Regions from separate parts of the uncultured Martelella sp. genome, predicted to be linked through region 1. Evidence: predicted binding sites of a transcription regulator. Region 1 holds the regulator's gene; the other holds the start of a gene.

Region 1 (7,725 bases):
GTCACCTTTCTGGTGATGCCCTCCGGGCTGCTGGCCATGCTGGCCATGCCGCTCAATCTGCACGGCCCCTTTCTTTTGGCCATGGGCTGGGGGCTCGACCGGGTGATTGCCATTGCGGAATGGGTCAATGGTCTTGGCGGCGCGCTCGATACCGGTGCGATGCCCCGCGGATTTCTGCTGCTTTTCCTTGTCGGGTTCATGCTGCTGGTTCTGCTGCGCACCCGCCTCAGGCTTGTCGGACTGGTGCCGATGGCAATTGCCTTTGCCTTGCCCGCCTTTTCTCAAGGCGACCGGTCGCCGCTTCTGCTTGTCTCCGAAGACGGCGCGCTGGTTGCGATTGTCACCGGTGATACGGCCGCGCTCAGCAAGCGCCGTCCGCCTTCCTTCATCTTCGATCAGTGGCAGAGCGCACTTGCCATCAACGCCACACGACCGCCGAGCGAAACCGAAAACAACGCTGCGATACTGAAAGACACGGACCGGTTCGACCGCCTGGATGCTGGACAAATCACCAATGCAAGCACCGCCCTTGCCGAGGATATAAAGGCCGCGCGGACGCAATCCGGTGTATTCATTTGTGAAAAGGGCGAATGGTGTGTGGCATCGCTTCCCGGAAGCGGTCTGACCGTAGCACAGATATTCCGGCCCGCGCTCGTAGGCCCTGCCTGCGATCACGCCGACATCATCATCAGCGTCTACCGGCCCGGTTTTCAGACATGCCGTTCGCCTGGTTTTCTCATCACACCAGCACTGCGCCGCCAAAACGGCACCTTGCAGTTTACCGTCCAAGATACCGATGGTTCAAAATCAAGAAACGGAAACACCACGTCCTCAGAGCCTAACCCGACCGGTTCCTGTGTGAGAACCCACGTTTCCGTCACGCCTGCCATCACGGCAGTAAAGCGTCAGTGGAACCAACACCGCCTCTATAGTTGGCGTTCCGATTCGTATGCTGATCCTGTCAGCCTGCCGAAAACCCTCGATTTCTTCAGTGGTAGCGGCGGATCAGGCCGACAAGCTTGCCCTGAACCTTGACCTGATCGGCCGCGAATATCCGGGTTTCATAGGCCGGGTTGGCGGCTTCCAGTGCAATCGATGCGCCCTTGCGGCGGAAACGTTTCAGCGTTGCTTCCTCGTCATTCACCAGCGCCACGACAATATCGCCCGGGGCGGCTGTGTTGATATTGCGGATGACCACCGTGTCACCGTCGAATATCCCGGCTTCGATCATCGAATCGCCCTTAACTTCCAGCGCATAATGTTCGCCGGTTCCCAGCATTTCGGCCGGAACGGCAATTGCGTGGGTGTTTTCCTGTATGGCCGAGATCGGAACGCCGGCTGCAATCCGCCCCATGACGGGGATATCGGTCGAGCCGCTGTCATTTCCGGCAGCCGGTGTCTTGCTTTCGGCAGGCGTCTTGCCGAGGCTGCCTTCAATCACGCTCGGTGAAAAGCCGCGGCGTGGCGGCTGAGAACCAAGGCTTTCCGGCATGCGCAGAATTTCAAGCGCGCGCGCCCTGTTGGGAAGCCGGCGAATGAAACCCCGTTCCTCCAGCGCCGTGATCAACCGGTGAATGCCCGATTTGGACGCCAGATCCAGGGCTTCCTTCATTTCATCGAAAGACGGGGGAATGCCTGTCTCCTTCATCCGTTCATGGATGAAATACAGCAGTTCCTGTTGTTTACGAGTCAGCATTTGCAGCCCCTTGCCTTCGAAACAAATACAGAACGTTTATATCTGTTCTATCTGTGTTCCGCAAGCTGGAAATAGCAGAGCGGCCTCGATTGCGGTCAATGGAGGCATGAAGGCGGGTGCAAAGGGGTGCGTTAGAAAGTGTTGTTTCAATTTCGAAAGGAGAAAAATTCTCGGCAAACAATGGTGAGCGCGCAGGGGTTCGAACCCTGGACCTACTGATTAAAAGTCAGTTGCTCTACCAGCTGAGCTACGCGCTCCCGAGGCCGGCGCCTGTTGAAGGGCCGGCGGAAAGTGGGCGGAACATAGAAAGGGTCTTGCAGAAGGTCAACCCGGAAATTCGGCTCCGAGGCGACAATTTGATGTTGGGGGCGATGCGCGGAAAGGTGATTGGAATTCAACGCCGCTGTGGTTTAAGGAACCGGCAGTTTACGGTCCGCCGTTCAGGCGGTTATCTGCTGGTGCCGGACGCGCTTTCGCCAACGGCCGAGTGACAAGAGGATTTCAGGTGTCGATCGGTGATATTTCCCTGTTGACGGCGCTTCTTGCCGGTGCGCTTTCGTTTCTCTCACCCTGCGTTTTGCCGCTGGTGCCGCCTTATCTTTGCTACATGGCGGGCATTTCGATCGATCAGTTCAGGGGGGACACGACCGTCCGGCCGGCGCGGGTGTTGTTGCCGGCGCTGTTCTTTACGCTCGGCTTTGCGACGATTTTCGTGGCGCTCGGGGCAGGGGCCTCGTCCATCGGTCAGCTTTTGCGTCAATATATCGATATTCTGGCCAAGGTCGGCGGCGTGATCATCATCATCATGGGGCTGAACTTTCTTGGTGTGCTGAAAATCCCCTTCCTGTCGCGCGAGGCGCGGTTTCATGGCGGCGGCAAGCCGGCGAGCATGTCCGGCGCCTATGTGATGGGGCTGGCCTTTGCTTTCGGCTGGACGCCCTGCATCGGGCCGGTTCTGGGGGCCATTCTCGCTGTCGCAGCCACACGCGATACGGTTTCCAACGGGGCGGTGCTGCTGGCGATCTATTCGCTCGGCCTTGCCGTGCCGTTCTGGATTGCGGCGCTTTTTTCCGGCGCCTTCATGCGCTTCCTGTCGCGGTTCCGCAAACATCTTGGCACGATTGAAAAAATCATGGGCGTGCTGCTGATTCTCACCGGCCTTGCCTTTCTTTTCGGCTTCATTGCCGATATGGCGATCTGGTTCCAGCAGACCTTCCCCGTTCTGTCGCAGATCGGCTAGGGCCTGCGAACCCCGGGTTTTGCGCCATGTCAGATATTCTAGGGCTTCTCTTTCCGTTCTTCGGGTTGATTGCCGTCGGCTTCATCGCCGCCAGGCTCATCCGGCAGCCGGAATCCGGTCTTGTCTGGCTCAATGTATTCATCGTCTATGCCGCATTGCCGGCCTTGTTCTTCAAGCTGGTTTCGAACACGCCTTTCGACCAGCTGACCCGGCTTGATTTCATCTCTGTCGATCTGCTGGCGACCTATGCCGTGTTTTCGCTGCTGTTTGCCGCCGGCTATTTCTGGAAACGCAACGGCGTGCGCGAGAGCACGATCCAGGCCTTTGCGGGCGCTTACGGCAATATCGGCTATATGGGGCCGGGTCTTGCCATTCTGGCGCTTGGCGAGGCGGCAGCCGTTCCCGTCGCCTTGATCGTTTGCTTTGAAAATGCGCTGCATTTCATCGTCGCACCGTCGATAATGGCGGTGGCGGATGGCGGGGCGGTGCGCAAGGCATCACTTGCCCGCCAGGTGCTGACAAAGGCGCTGCTGCACCCCTTCATCATTGCAACCGCTCTGGGGTTTGCCGTTGCCGCGAGCGGTGTTCAGCCGCCCGATGCGTTCAACCGGCTGGTGGACTATCTGGCACAGGCTGCCGCGCCATGCGCGCTTTTTGCCATGGGGGTGACGCTTGCTCTGCGCCCGGTAAAGCGCGTGCCGGTAGAGATCGGCTACATCGTTCCTGCCAAGCTTATCTTACATCCGGTGCTGGTCTATGCCTTCATGATGCTGCATGGCGGCTTCGATCCGGTCTGGGTGGAAGCCGCCGTGCTTCTTGCAGCCTTGCCGACGGCCACCAATGTCTTCGTGATCGCCCAGCAATACGGCATCTGGTACGAGCGGGCCTCCGCGACGATTCTGATCACCACAATCTGTTCGGCGGTAACGCTGGCCGGTCTTCTGCTTCTGATCGACGCTACCGCCCTGCCGCTATAGGCAAGGGCTAAAACAGGCTTCAGCCGGCGAACAGCTCCTTGATCCCCCTGAGGGGCTGAACGCCTTCGCGCATGGCAAACTGGCGCAGCGGCGGCACGGCCGACAGCATGTAGAGGCCGGCGGAGCGGGCAAGCTGCGCGGGAATGAAATCGGCAAGCAGAGAGCGGTTCAGAAGATCGACGCTGGCCGTTCTGCTCCAGACATCGGACTTGCGCAGAAAATCATAGCGTTCGCCGGTTCTGGCGGAAATCTTCGCGCCGTCGATGCCGTCCAGCATGCGGGCAAGGCGCATGATGTCGCGCAGCGAAAGGTTAAGCCCCTGTGCGCCAATCGGCGGAAAGGCGTGGGCCGCCTCGCCGACAAGAACCGTACGACCCTTGCCGAAACGGTTCGCAACCATGGAGGAAAGCGGCCATTTCTGCACCGGTCCCTCAATGGTGACTGCGCCCAGAAGCGACTGCATCCGTTCCTCGATCGCCGCCGCGATCTCGCCTTCCGGCCGCGCCGCCATGTCTTCGGCAGCCGGCGTATCCATAACCCAGACCAGGCTGGAGCGGTTCTTTGCCGGCAGCGGCACCTGCGTGAACGGACCGCCACGGGTGTGAAATTCCGTCGAGATATCGTCATGGGTAAGTGCGTGGCTGAAATTCAACACGACAGCCGATTGCTTGTAGGACCATTGGCGCACGCCGATCCCGGCATTTTCACGCACTTTCGAACGCCGGCCGTCGGAGCCGACGATAAGTTCGGCGGAAAACGTCTCGCCGCCGGCAAGCGTCACCGCAACGCCATTCTTGTCGACGGTAAAATCGTCGGCAATGGTCTCGAAACGGGTAATGTTCGGCTCACTCGCAATCGCTTCGTTCAACTTGCCGACAAGAACGGTGTTGGGAATGTTGTAGCCGAAGGCTTCGAGATCGATTTCGGCAGAGCGGAAACTGACCGTCGGCGCGCGCACCAGCCGTCCCGTGCCGTCAATGATGCGCATGGTCTTCAGCGGCGCGGCTTCCGGCCGCACGGACTGCCACAGGCCAAGCCGGGCAAGCAGTGCGATGGAATGGTCCATCAGCGCCGTTGTGCGATGATCGCCGCCGCTGGGGGACGGCGCCACCAGCGCGACCCTGCGGCCGGCACGGGCAAGCGCCAGCGCGGAAATCATTCCGGCGGGACCGCCGCCGATCACGGCAATTTCAAAATCCGACATGCCTGAAACCTCGTCTTCCTGCGATTTGTTCGTTACCGATATAATGCGACCAGGCGCATTTTGCCGTGAAAAATTCTGGAAAATCATGTTTTTTTTGTACGCGGACGCGCTTCTGGTGCATTGTAGGGGTAGAGAAAACCGGGCAATAACCGCCGACACAGTTTTACGGGAAGTGAATGGGTTTGTTCAGCCAGCGTAAAGTACCTTATGCCGAAATCCGGGCGTTCTCCGTCCACATTCTGACGGCATCGGGCTCGTTCCTTGCTTTCCTTGGCGTGGTTGCCGCTGCCGAGGGGCGATTCGTGGCCATGTTCTGGTGGCTCGGCGCCGCTCTGCTGGTCGACGGCATTGACGGGCCGATCGCGCGGCGGCTGAAGGTCAGCGAAGTGCTGCCAAGCTGGTCGGGTGTGATGCTCGACAACATCATCGATTACGTGACCTATGTTCTGCTGCCGGCCTTTGCGCTCTACCAGTCCCATATGATCGGGGAGCCGTTGTCCTTCGTTGCCGCCGCGCTGATCGTCGTCTCCAGCGCGATCTATTATGCCGACAGCGGCATGAAGACGGATGAGAACTTCTTCTCCGGCTTTCCCGTGGTCTGGAACATGGTGGTGTTCTCCTTCTTCGTCATCCAGCCGTCGTCGCTGCTTGCCATGGCGATTGTGGTGCTGTCAGTGGCCCTGACCTTCGCGCCGGTCAATTTCCTGCATCCCGTCCGGGTCAAGCGGCTGCGGCCGCTCAATCTCGGCGTTTTTGCGGTCTGGTGCGTCACCGGCTTCATCGCGCTTCTCGCCCGTTTCGATGCGCCGCTCTTCATCGAGGTGCTGTTCGTGGCGAGCGGCGTCTATCTCTACCTTATCGGCATGGTGCTGCAATTCCTGCCCAAACTCGGCTCGCGGGCGGCCGAAACCCGGGCAGAATTTTGACAAGCGCCAGCACGGCAAGCGAATAAAGTCGTTGGGAAACAGGCAAAAGTCATTGCGTTTCAATGAGGGTTCGTGCTTCATTTGTGCGCAATATAGGGGATGTTCTATTTTTTAGTCAATTTCCGGATGTGGTGCCGAAAGACTCGGTATCACCGGGTTTCGCGTTTTCGGGTGGATACCGGAGGGCAGTTTGAACCAAAATGATAATGATGTGGGCGGATCACTGCTGTCCGTTCAGGGGCTGACAAAATATTTTGGTACCTTCGCTGCCTGCGATGGCATCGATCTCGATATCGATAAGGGTGAAATTCACGCTCTGCTCGGCGAAAACGGCGCCGGCAAATCCACACTTGTGAAAATGCTGTTCGGGGTGCTGGAGCCTTCCGCCGGCGAAATTCTCTGGGAGGGAAAGCCGCAGCGCATTGAAGCACCCGCCGCTGCCCGCAAGATCGGCATTGGCATGGTGTTTCAGCACTTCTCGCTGTTCGAGGCGCTGACGGTGGCCGAGAATATCGCCCTGTCGCTCGATCCCGGCATTTCGCTTGCGAAGATCGCGGAAGAATCACGCAGGCTTTCGGTCGAATACGGCCTGCCGCTGGATCCGCGCGCCCATGTGGCCGACCTTTCGGTCGGCGAGCGTCAGCGGATCGAGATCGTGCGCGCGCTTTTGCAGAACCCGAGCCTGATCATTCTCGACGAACCGACATCGGTGCTGACCCCGCAGGAGGCGGACCGGCTGTTTGAAACGCTGGCCAAGCTGAAGGCCGAAGGGCGTTCGGTGCTCTATATCTCTCATCGGCTGGAAGAAGTGCAGCGCATCTGTGACAAGGCCACGGTGCTGCGCCACGGCAAGGTGACGGGCAATTGCAACCCGCGCAACGAGACGGCCTCTTCGCTGGCGCGGATGATGGTCGGCGGCGAAGTTTCGGAAATCTCCCGTCCGGAAGCGATGAAGGCCGGCAAGGTTCTGCTTGAGGCCAAGGGTCTGACCGCGCCGGCGCGCACGCCGTTTTCCACCGCGCTGAAGAACATCTACCTCGAAGTCAAAGCCGGCGAAATCCTGGCGATCGCCGGTGTTGCCGGCAACGGCCAGTCGGAGCTTTTCGATGCGCTCTCCGGCGAATATCCGGTCGATGACAATATCTCCATCCAGATCGACGGCCAGCCCGTCGGCGCCAAGGGCATCAATGCACGACGCAAGCTTGGCGCGGGTTTCGTTCCCGAGGAGCGCCACGGTCATGCCGCGGTCACGGGGATGACGCTGTCGGAAAACCTCATCCTCGCGCGCAATCAGGCCGAATCGGATATTTTTCTGGCCGGTGGGCCGCTCAGGGTCATCCGTCGCGCCGTCGCCCGGGCGCGCACCGGTGAGATCGCCGGCTTCATGGATGTTCGCAAGAGCGGTGAAAACCCGGCGGCAGGCGCGCTGTCGGGTGGCAATCTGCAGAAATTCATCGTCGGGCGCGAACTGGACCGCAAGCCCAAGGTCATCATTGTCAACCAGCCGACCTGGGGCGTGGATGCCGGCGCTGCCGCCCATATCCGCCAGGCGCTGGTCGATCTTGCCAGATCGGGCTCGGCCGTGCTGGTGATCTCGCAGGATCTCGACGAGATCTTTGAAATCGCCACGCGGATCGCGGTGATTTCCGAGGGGCAGTTGTCCGACAGTCATCCGGCGGAAA
Region 2 (7,725 bases), on a different contig from region 1:
GCGAGGACTGCCCCTCGAAAGCCGATGCAAGGCGCTGGGTCAGGACATTGGCCGGGACGATGACGTAGTTGACGTCGATGCCCTTCTCCTCGCCGAATTCCTCGGCCATCTGTCCGATCAGCTTGTCGGCCTGCTGGTTGAAGGCCTGGAGCCCCCAGATGTTGAGTTCCTGCGCCTGCACGCCGGCCGCAGCGAAAACGACTGCCGAGGCGAGAAGCGTTTGTTTCATGCATTTCATGGTTAGTCCTCCACTTGGTTGAGAAGTCAGCTCCATCATCCCTTCACGCTGCCGGCGGCGAGGCCTTCGACGATGTAGCGCTGGGCGACGATGTAGATGATCAGGATGGGGATGATGGCGATGACCGAACTGGCCATCAGTTGGCCCCATATAAATGTGTCCCCCATGACGAGGCCGGAGAGGCCTGCGGTGAACGTCTTGGCATCGTCCGAGTAGGCGTAGACGAGCGCATAGAGAAATTCGTTCCAGGCATGGGTGAAGGCAAACAGCGCGACCACTGCGATGCCCGGGCGGGCAATCGGCAGAACGACGCGTCTGAGGATCTGGGCGCGGCTGGCGCCGTCCATCAGTGCCGCTTCATCAAGCTCTTTCGGGATCGTGGCGAAATAGCTGATCATCATCCAGGTGCAGAACGGCACCGTGAAGGTCAGATAGGCAACGATCAGGCCGGTCTTGGTGTCGATCAGGCCGAGATGCTGGAGCACGAGAAACAGCGGAATGAACAGAAGCGACGGCGGCAGGAGATAGGCCGTCACGATAAGCCGTGCGGTAATCGTCCGCCCCCTGAAACGCATGCGGGCGATTGGATAGGCCGTCATCGCGCCGACCACGGCGGAAATGACGGTGACGCCGATGGCGACCAGGAACGAGTTGATCACATAGTGCAGAAAGGGCGAGTCAAACAGCGCCGCCTTATAGTTGGCGAGGGTGAACTGTTTCGGCCAGAGGGTTGGCGGGATCGCGTAGATCTCACGGGACTTCTTGAACGATGTGACGGTAACCCAGTAGACCGGGGCCATCGACCAGAACAGTGCGACGAGAACGCCGATGGCCGTGAGGATGTTGCGGGTGATCTTGGTGCGTTGACGTTCGACCATGACAGGTTCTCCTCAGGCCTCGTCCTGCTTCAGCATGCGCTGGGTCAGCAGGAAGATGAGAATGACAAACACCGGAATGACCGAGACGATCACCGCCGAGCCGAGGCCGAGATGGCTCTGGGTGATGGCGTATTCATAGGCAAGCGTCGGCAGGATGTGGGTTCGCCCCGCCGGTCCGCCGCCGGTCAGCACGTAAACCATCTCGAAGGAGTTGAAGGTCCAGATGGTCGACAGCATGACGGTGACGGCGATGACGCCCCGCAGCTGCGGCAGCGTGACCGAGAAGAACCGGCGAACAATGCCGGCGCCGTCGATCGCGGCGGCCTCGTTCAGGTCCGACGGCACCGAGGCAAGTGCTGCGACAAACATCATCGTGAAGAAGGGAAGGCCCTGCCAGACCATGGCGATTGCAATCGAGAACAGTGCGACAGAGGGATCGGAAAGCCAGTAGATCGGACGGTCCGAAAGGCCGAGCTGCAACACCAGATATTGAAGGACGCCGCTTTGCTCATCGAAAATCCATTTCCACGACAGGCTGGCGATCATGCCGGGAACCGCCCAGGGCAGAAAGGCCAGAGCCCGGATCAGCCCGCGCGCCGGCATGCGCTGTGACAGGAGCACGGCGAAGGTCAGCCCGAGCACCAGCTTTACGGCCACGGTGCCGAGCGTCAGAAACAGCGAATTGAGCGATGCCCGGCCGAAGGTTGCGTCTGAAAACAGCGTCGCGAAGTTGGAGATGCCGTTGAACGTGCCGCCCTGGGCAATCATGCGGTCTGTAAAGGCGGTGGAAATGCCGTCGACCAGCGGATAGGCGATAAAGGCGGCAAAGATTGCGGCCGCCGGCGCCAGAAAGATATAGGCCATCAGCCAGTCCGGACGGTGACGGCGCGGCCGCACCGGCGCCGGAGGCGCGGAAAAGCCCTCGGGAAGCGGTTTCGAGGCCATGGTGTTCACCGTGCCCGTTCTTTGGCCGCCGCCTCGATAAGTCCGCGCATGTAACCGATGGCGTAAATCCGCCCGAGGCCTTCATAACCCGGATTGGCATTGGGTTCGCCATACATCACCGGCGCATGATCCGGCCGCATGACACCGTCAAAGCCGATATCCATATAGGCCTTGATGGTTTCATACATGTCGGTCTTGCCCATGCCATGGAAGGTTTCCCGCAGGTTGCGGGCATCGCCCTCGACATCGCGGAAATGCACGAAGTGAATGCGTCCGTCCTTGCCGAGATTGCGGATTGCAGCCGGCACGTCGGCACCCATCGCCGCAAAATTGGCCTGGCAGAAGGTGATGCCGTTGGCCGGGCTGTCATTGAGCTTCAGGAGCCGCTCGAAGGAGCTGACGCTGCTCATGATCCGGCTGACCCCCATGATCGGTGAAAGCGGCGGATCGTCGGGGTGCATGGCAAGCTTGACCCCGGCCTTTTCGGCCACCGGAACGGCACGTTTCAGAAAGGCTTCAAGCGTGGTCCAGAGCTGATCCTCGCTGACGATGATGCCCTGATGGGAGCGCGGGTCCTTTTCGATGATCGAATGATCGTAGCTCGTGGTCAGCGCGCCGCCGGGAAGGCGCTCGGTCACCGAGGTGCGCATCCAGCCGTGGATCACCATCCAGCTGTAGCAGAGCGTTTCGATGCCGAGCGCACCCATGTTTTCGATGGTCGCCAGCATCTGCTGCATTTCCTGCTCGCCTTCGGGCTTGCCGAGCTTGAAATTCTCCATCGGCACCCAGCCTTCGAGCACGCGCACCTTGTAGCCAAAATCCTCGAAAGCCTTCATCGACCGGGCCAGCGTCGGCAGGTCCCAGATCGGCACGTCGGGTGTCTGGTCGCGCAGGGCCACGGCATCCTCGACGCACATCTCGCGGCCATAATGCCACTTTGGCGACATTGCGGGCTCAAGACACATTGCAATTTTCACTTTTGATTCCTCCCGGCGCGATCAATCTATGGACAAACAAGAAAAGTTCATATATGAACTTATAAAGTTCTTATTAGAACAATAGGCTCGAAAAAAGAGGGCGTCAAGCAAATGAGCGGCACAAGCACGAACGGAAACCCGACGATCGAGCGGATGGTGATGATCCTGAATGCGCTGGAGCGGGCACCGTCCGGCCTCAGTCAGTCGGATCTTGTCCAGCAGACCGGGCTTGCCAGATCGACGGTCTACCGGATCCTCAATTCCCTCGCGGATTCGCGGCTGTTGCGGGAAACCGCGCCGGGAACCTATGTGTTCGGAAACCGGTTTCTGGAGCTTGCCGCGCGGGTCACGCCGACCTCGCATTTTTTCTCGCTGGCGCGGTATCTTCAGTCGGACCTTGAGGCGCTGGCGGCAAATATCGGCCAGTCCTGCAAGATTTCCGTTTATGAGAACGGCGCGATCATGGTGGTTGCAGGGGCAACGGCAAAACGCCCGCACGCCCTGAACTACGAGATCGGAGAATATCTGCCGGTTCATGCCGGTGGTGCCAGCAAGGTGCTGATGGCCTATCTGCCCGATGACGAGCGTGAGCGGCTGTTGCGCAAGAACCCCGTGGCGCTGACGGAGCGGACGATCACCGACCGGAACCAGCTGCGGAAAGAACTGGCGGAGGTGCGCGCGCAGGGATGGGCCGAAGACAGGGGCGAATACAGCCTCAGCGTTAGTGCTTTCGCCGCCCCGATCTGCGATCATACCGGCGCCGTGATTGCCGCGCTTTCGGTTCCATTCCTCACCACCGCCGACGAGGCGCTGCGCGACCGGCTGCGCGCAGAAACCATCAGCGGTGCCGATAAGCTGAGCCGCCTCATCGAGCACTACGCCGGCTAGGTGTCCGGCACACCGCGCAGCATTGAAAGCCAGACGGTCCTGGCGGTACGGAAGAGCATACAGCCTGCACCGTCTGTGCCGGTGTAAGGCATGCTACCCGCGCCAAGGGGGGGCGGCATCAGGCGCCGGCACGGAACGTAGTTTTTTGCGCTCTTTTTTGGCTTGTGGCTATCGTGTGCGGTCTCTCCGGCCACGTTTCCGCGCCCGGAAAGAGCTGAGGCGATTCTTTTTGCCGTCTTCGGAGGCTGCACGGCTTCCACGACACGTGCACGATAAGAATCATAAATTACAACTTGTTATGTGCTGTTCCGCGTGTCTCTCGGCATTTGCATCGCAAGCCTGTGAGGCGATGAGCGCATTAAAAGTGTCTCATGGCGCTTGTAAAAAGAACAAATAAGGAACATAATAAAAACATAAAGTGAAACGGAGGCGAAAATGACCGAACTTCTGCGTGATGTGGCTGCATTTTTCTCGATCACCCTGTTCCTGACGAGTATGGCCCTGATCATAAGCTCGCTGTAACAAGCCATTATTGTCTGCCGGCGTGGCCGGCGACGCTTCCCGCTCTGTGGTGGCCGGACAAGCTTTCTGTGCATATGTGTTGTTTGCGTTGCGCCGGTCGTGCGGGCCTGCGAAAATCACATTCGAAGACAGAGCATGATGGAGCTGGCAATGGCGGGCGATAGCGCGAAGAATGAGCAAAACGAGTCGGGCGAAGCGCCGGTCAGGTTTGTGCATCTGCGCACCCATTCGGCTTATTCGCTGCTTGAAGGGGCGCTGCCGCTCAAGAAGGTGCTGAAACTGGCCGTGGAAGACCGCCAGCCGGCTGTTGCGGTTACCGACACCAACAATCTTTTCGGCGCGCTTGAATTTTCACAGAAGGCAATCGACGACGGGTTGCAGCCGATCATCGGGTGCCAGGTGTCGATCGATATGGAAGACGATGGCGATGGCGAGCGGCGCGGCGGTTCGCATCTGCCGGTCAAGCTGCCGTCGCTCGTGTTTCTGGTGGCCAGTCCGGCGGGCTACGCCAATCTCATGCATCTTGTCAGTGAGGCCTATCTTGGCGGCGAGGCCCATGAGAGCGTCTATATCCGCAAGTCATGGCTTGAATCCAGGACAGATGGCCTGATTGTGCTGAGTGGCGGGCCGGGCGGTCCGATCGATCAGGCGCTGACCGCAGGCTTCGAGGCCAAGGCCCGGGACCGTCTTTCAGCATTGAAGACGCTGTTTGGCGACCGCCTTTATGTCGAGCTTCAGCGTCAGGGTGCGTTCGATGTCCAGCGCGAACGCCATGTGATTAATCTGGCCTATGAGCTCGAGCTGCCGTTGGTGGCGACTAATGAACCTTTCTTTCCCGCGCGCGAGGATTTTGAGGCGCATGATGCGCTCATGGCCGTCGCCCACAATGCCATCGTCTCCGACGACCGGCGCTTCAGGCTGACGCCGGACCATTATATGAAGACACAGGAGGAGATGGCAGAGCTGTTTGCCGATCTGCCTGAAGCGCTCGACAACACCATCGAGATTGCACGGCGCTGCAGCTTCATCCTGCACACGCGCGATCCGATATTGCCACGCTTCACCGGCGCCTCCGATGACCCGGAAGAGGCGGAACGGGCCGAGGCGCTCGAACTGCGCCGTCAGGCGGTTGAAGGGCTTGAAGCGCGGCTCGACCACGTTGGTCTGAGCGAGGGGCACACCCGCGAGGATTATGAAGAGCGGCTTGAATATGAGCTCGGCATTATCGAGAGCATGAAGTTTCCGGGATACTTCCTGATCGTTTCGGACTTCATCAAATGGGCCAAGGAGCAGGATATTCCCGTCGGTCCGGGCCGCGGCTCGGGCGCGGGCTCGCTTGTGGCTTATGCGCTGACCATTACCGACGTCGATCCCTTGCGGTTTTCGCTGCTGTTCGAACGCTTTCTGAACCCCGAACGCGTTTCGATGCCGGACTTCGATATCGACTTCTGTCAGGACCGGCGCGAAGAGGTGATCCGTTACGTTCAGCGTAAATACGGACGGGCGCAGGTGGCGCAGATCATCACCTTCGGTTCGCTGCAGGCGCGTGCGGCGCTGCGCGATGTGGGCCGTGTGCTGGAGATGCCTTACGGGCAGGTGGACCGGATCAGCAAGCTGGTGCCCAACAATCCTGCCAACCCGGTGACGCTTGCCAAAGCCATCGAGGACGAGCCGAAATTTCAGGAGGCCGCAGAGGAAGAACCGATTGTCGGCCGTCTTCTGGCGATCGCCCAGAAGATCGAAGGGCTGTACCGGCACGCCTCGACGCATGCCGCCGGCATCGTGATCGGTGACCGGCCGCTTTCGCAGCTGGTGCCGATGTATCGCGATCCGCGATCGGACATGCCGGTCACCCAGTTCAATATGAAGTGGGTGGAACAGGCCGGTCTGGTCAAGTTCGACTTTCTGGGTCTGAAAACGCTGACGGTGTTGAAGACGGCGGTCGATTTCATTGCCCGGCGCGGCATCAAGGTGGACCTGTCACTGGTGCCGCTGGATGACCATGAATCCTACGAGATGATGGCGCGCGGTGAAACGGTCGGCGTCTTTCAGGTGGAAAGTGCGGGCATGCGCAAGGCGCTGATCGGTATGAAGCCCGACCGCATCGAAGATCTGATCGCGCTTGTGGCGCTCTATCGTCCGGGTCCGATGGAAAATATCCCGGTCTACAACGCCCGCAAGCATGGCGAGGAGGAGATCGAGTCGGTTCATCCGATGATCGACCACCTGCTGGCGGAAACCCAGGGCGTCATCATCTATCAGGAGCAGGTGATGCAGGTGGCGCAGGTGCTTTCCGGCTATTCGCTCGGTGAAGCTGACCTTCTGCGCCGCGCCATGGGCAAGAAGATCAAGGAACAGATGGACAAGCAGCGTGTCCGTTTTGTCGAGGGGGCGGTTGAGAAAGGCGTCAAGAAACAGCGCGCCAACGAGATTTTTGACCTGCTCGCCAAATTCGCCAATTACGGCTTCAACAAGTCGCACGCCGCTGCCTACGCAATCGTTTCCTATCATACCGCCTATCTGAAGGCGCATTACCCGGTCGAGTTTCTGGCCGCTTCGATGACGCTCGATATGGCCAATACCGAAAAGCTGAATGACTTTCGCCATGACGCCCGCAGGCTGGGTATCGACGTTGTCGCACCGTCTATCCAGACGAGCTATCGGCATTTCGAGCCGGGCGAGGGGCGCATCTATTATGCCCTTGCCGCGATCAAGGGCGTCGGCGATGCGGCTGTCGACCATATTGTCGAGATGCGTGGCGACCGGCCTTTTGCGGATCTGGAAGATTTCTGTCAGCGTATCGATCCCAAACTGGTCAACCGCCGGGTTCTTGAAAGTCTGATCTGTGCCGGCGCTTTCGATTGTTTCGGTCATGACCGCGCAGCGCTTCTGGCCGGCCTCGACCGGATCATCGGATTGGCGCAGCGCACGCAGGAGGATCTCGTCAGCGGTCAGGCCGACATTTTCGGAAATGCCGGCCAGGTGGCGAAGATCGTGCTGCCCGACTATACGCCGCTTTCGGATTCGGAGCGACTGATGCGCGAATATCAGATGCTTGGCTATTACCAGACGGCGCACCCGCTCGATGCCTATACCGATATCCTCTCGAAGATGCGGGTGCAGGCGTTTTCGGAGTTTCAGCTTTCGGTCAAGAACGGCTCCGATCGTGGCCGCCTTGCCGGCACGGTGGTCGCCAAGCAGGAGCGCAAGACCCGTACCGGCAACAGGATGGGCATCATCATGTTTTCGGATGCGACAGGACAGTTCGAGGCGGTGC

What was found. Region 1 encodes LexA, which represses DNA repair genes until DNA is damaged. Its sites were predicted from a motif close to TGTTCNNNNTGTGTTCNG; they were not measured.
Region 2: a site for LexA is predicted at 4,312-4,329, ahead of dnaE (DNA polymerase III subunit alpha). Genes of this name have one in related genera too.

The regions. Positions count from the first base shown of each region.
Region 1 covers NZ_CAXXFM010000002.1:233,716-241,440, forward strand. Annotated here, with positions in the region: gene ACHZCU_RS18395 (ComEC/Rec2 family competence protein) at 1-1,035, shown strand, start outside; gene lexA (transcriptional repressor LexA) at 989-1,696, opposite strand; tRNA gene ACHZCU_RS18405 (tRNA-Lys) at 1,878-1,953, opposite strand; gene ACHZCU_RS18410 (cytochrome c biogenesis CcdA family protein) at 2,202-2,936, shown strand; gene ACHZCU_RS18415 (AEC family transporter) at 2,963-3,913, shown strand; gene ACHZCU_RS18420 (UbiH/UbiF family hydroxylase) at 3,933-5,117, opposite strand; gene pcsA (phosphatidylcholine synthase) at 5,294-6,043, shown strand; gene ACHZCU_RS18430 (ABC transporter ATP-binding protein) at 6,234-7,725, shown strand, end outside.
Region 2 covers NZ_CAXXFM010000001.1:3,620,396-3,628,120, forward strand. Annotated here, with positions in the region: gene ACHZCU_RS16900 (sugar ABC transporter substrate-binding protein) at 1-238, opposite strand, end outside; gene ACHZCU_RS16905 (carbohydrate ABC transporter permease) at 274-1,116, opposite strand; gene ACHZCU_RS16910 (sugar ABC transporter permease) at 1,129-2,061, opposite strand; gene ACHZCU_RS16915 (mannonate dehydratase) at 2,067-3,038, opposite strand; gene ACHZCU_RS16920 (IclR family transcriptional regulator) at 3,150-3,926, shown strand; gene dnaE (DNA polymerase III subunit alpha) at 4,599-7,725, shown strand, end outside.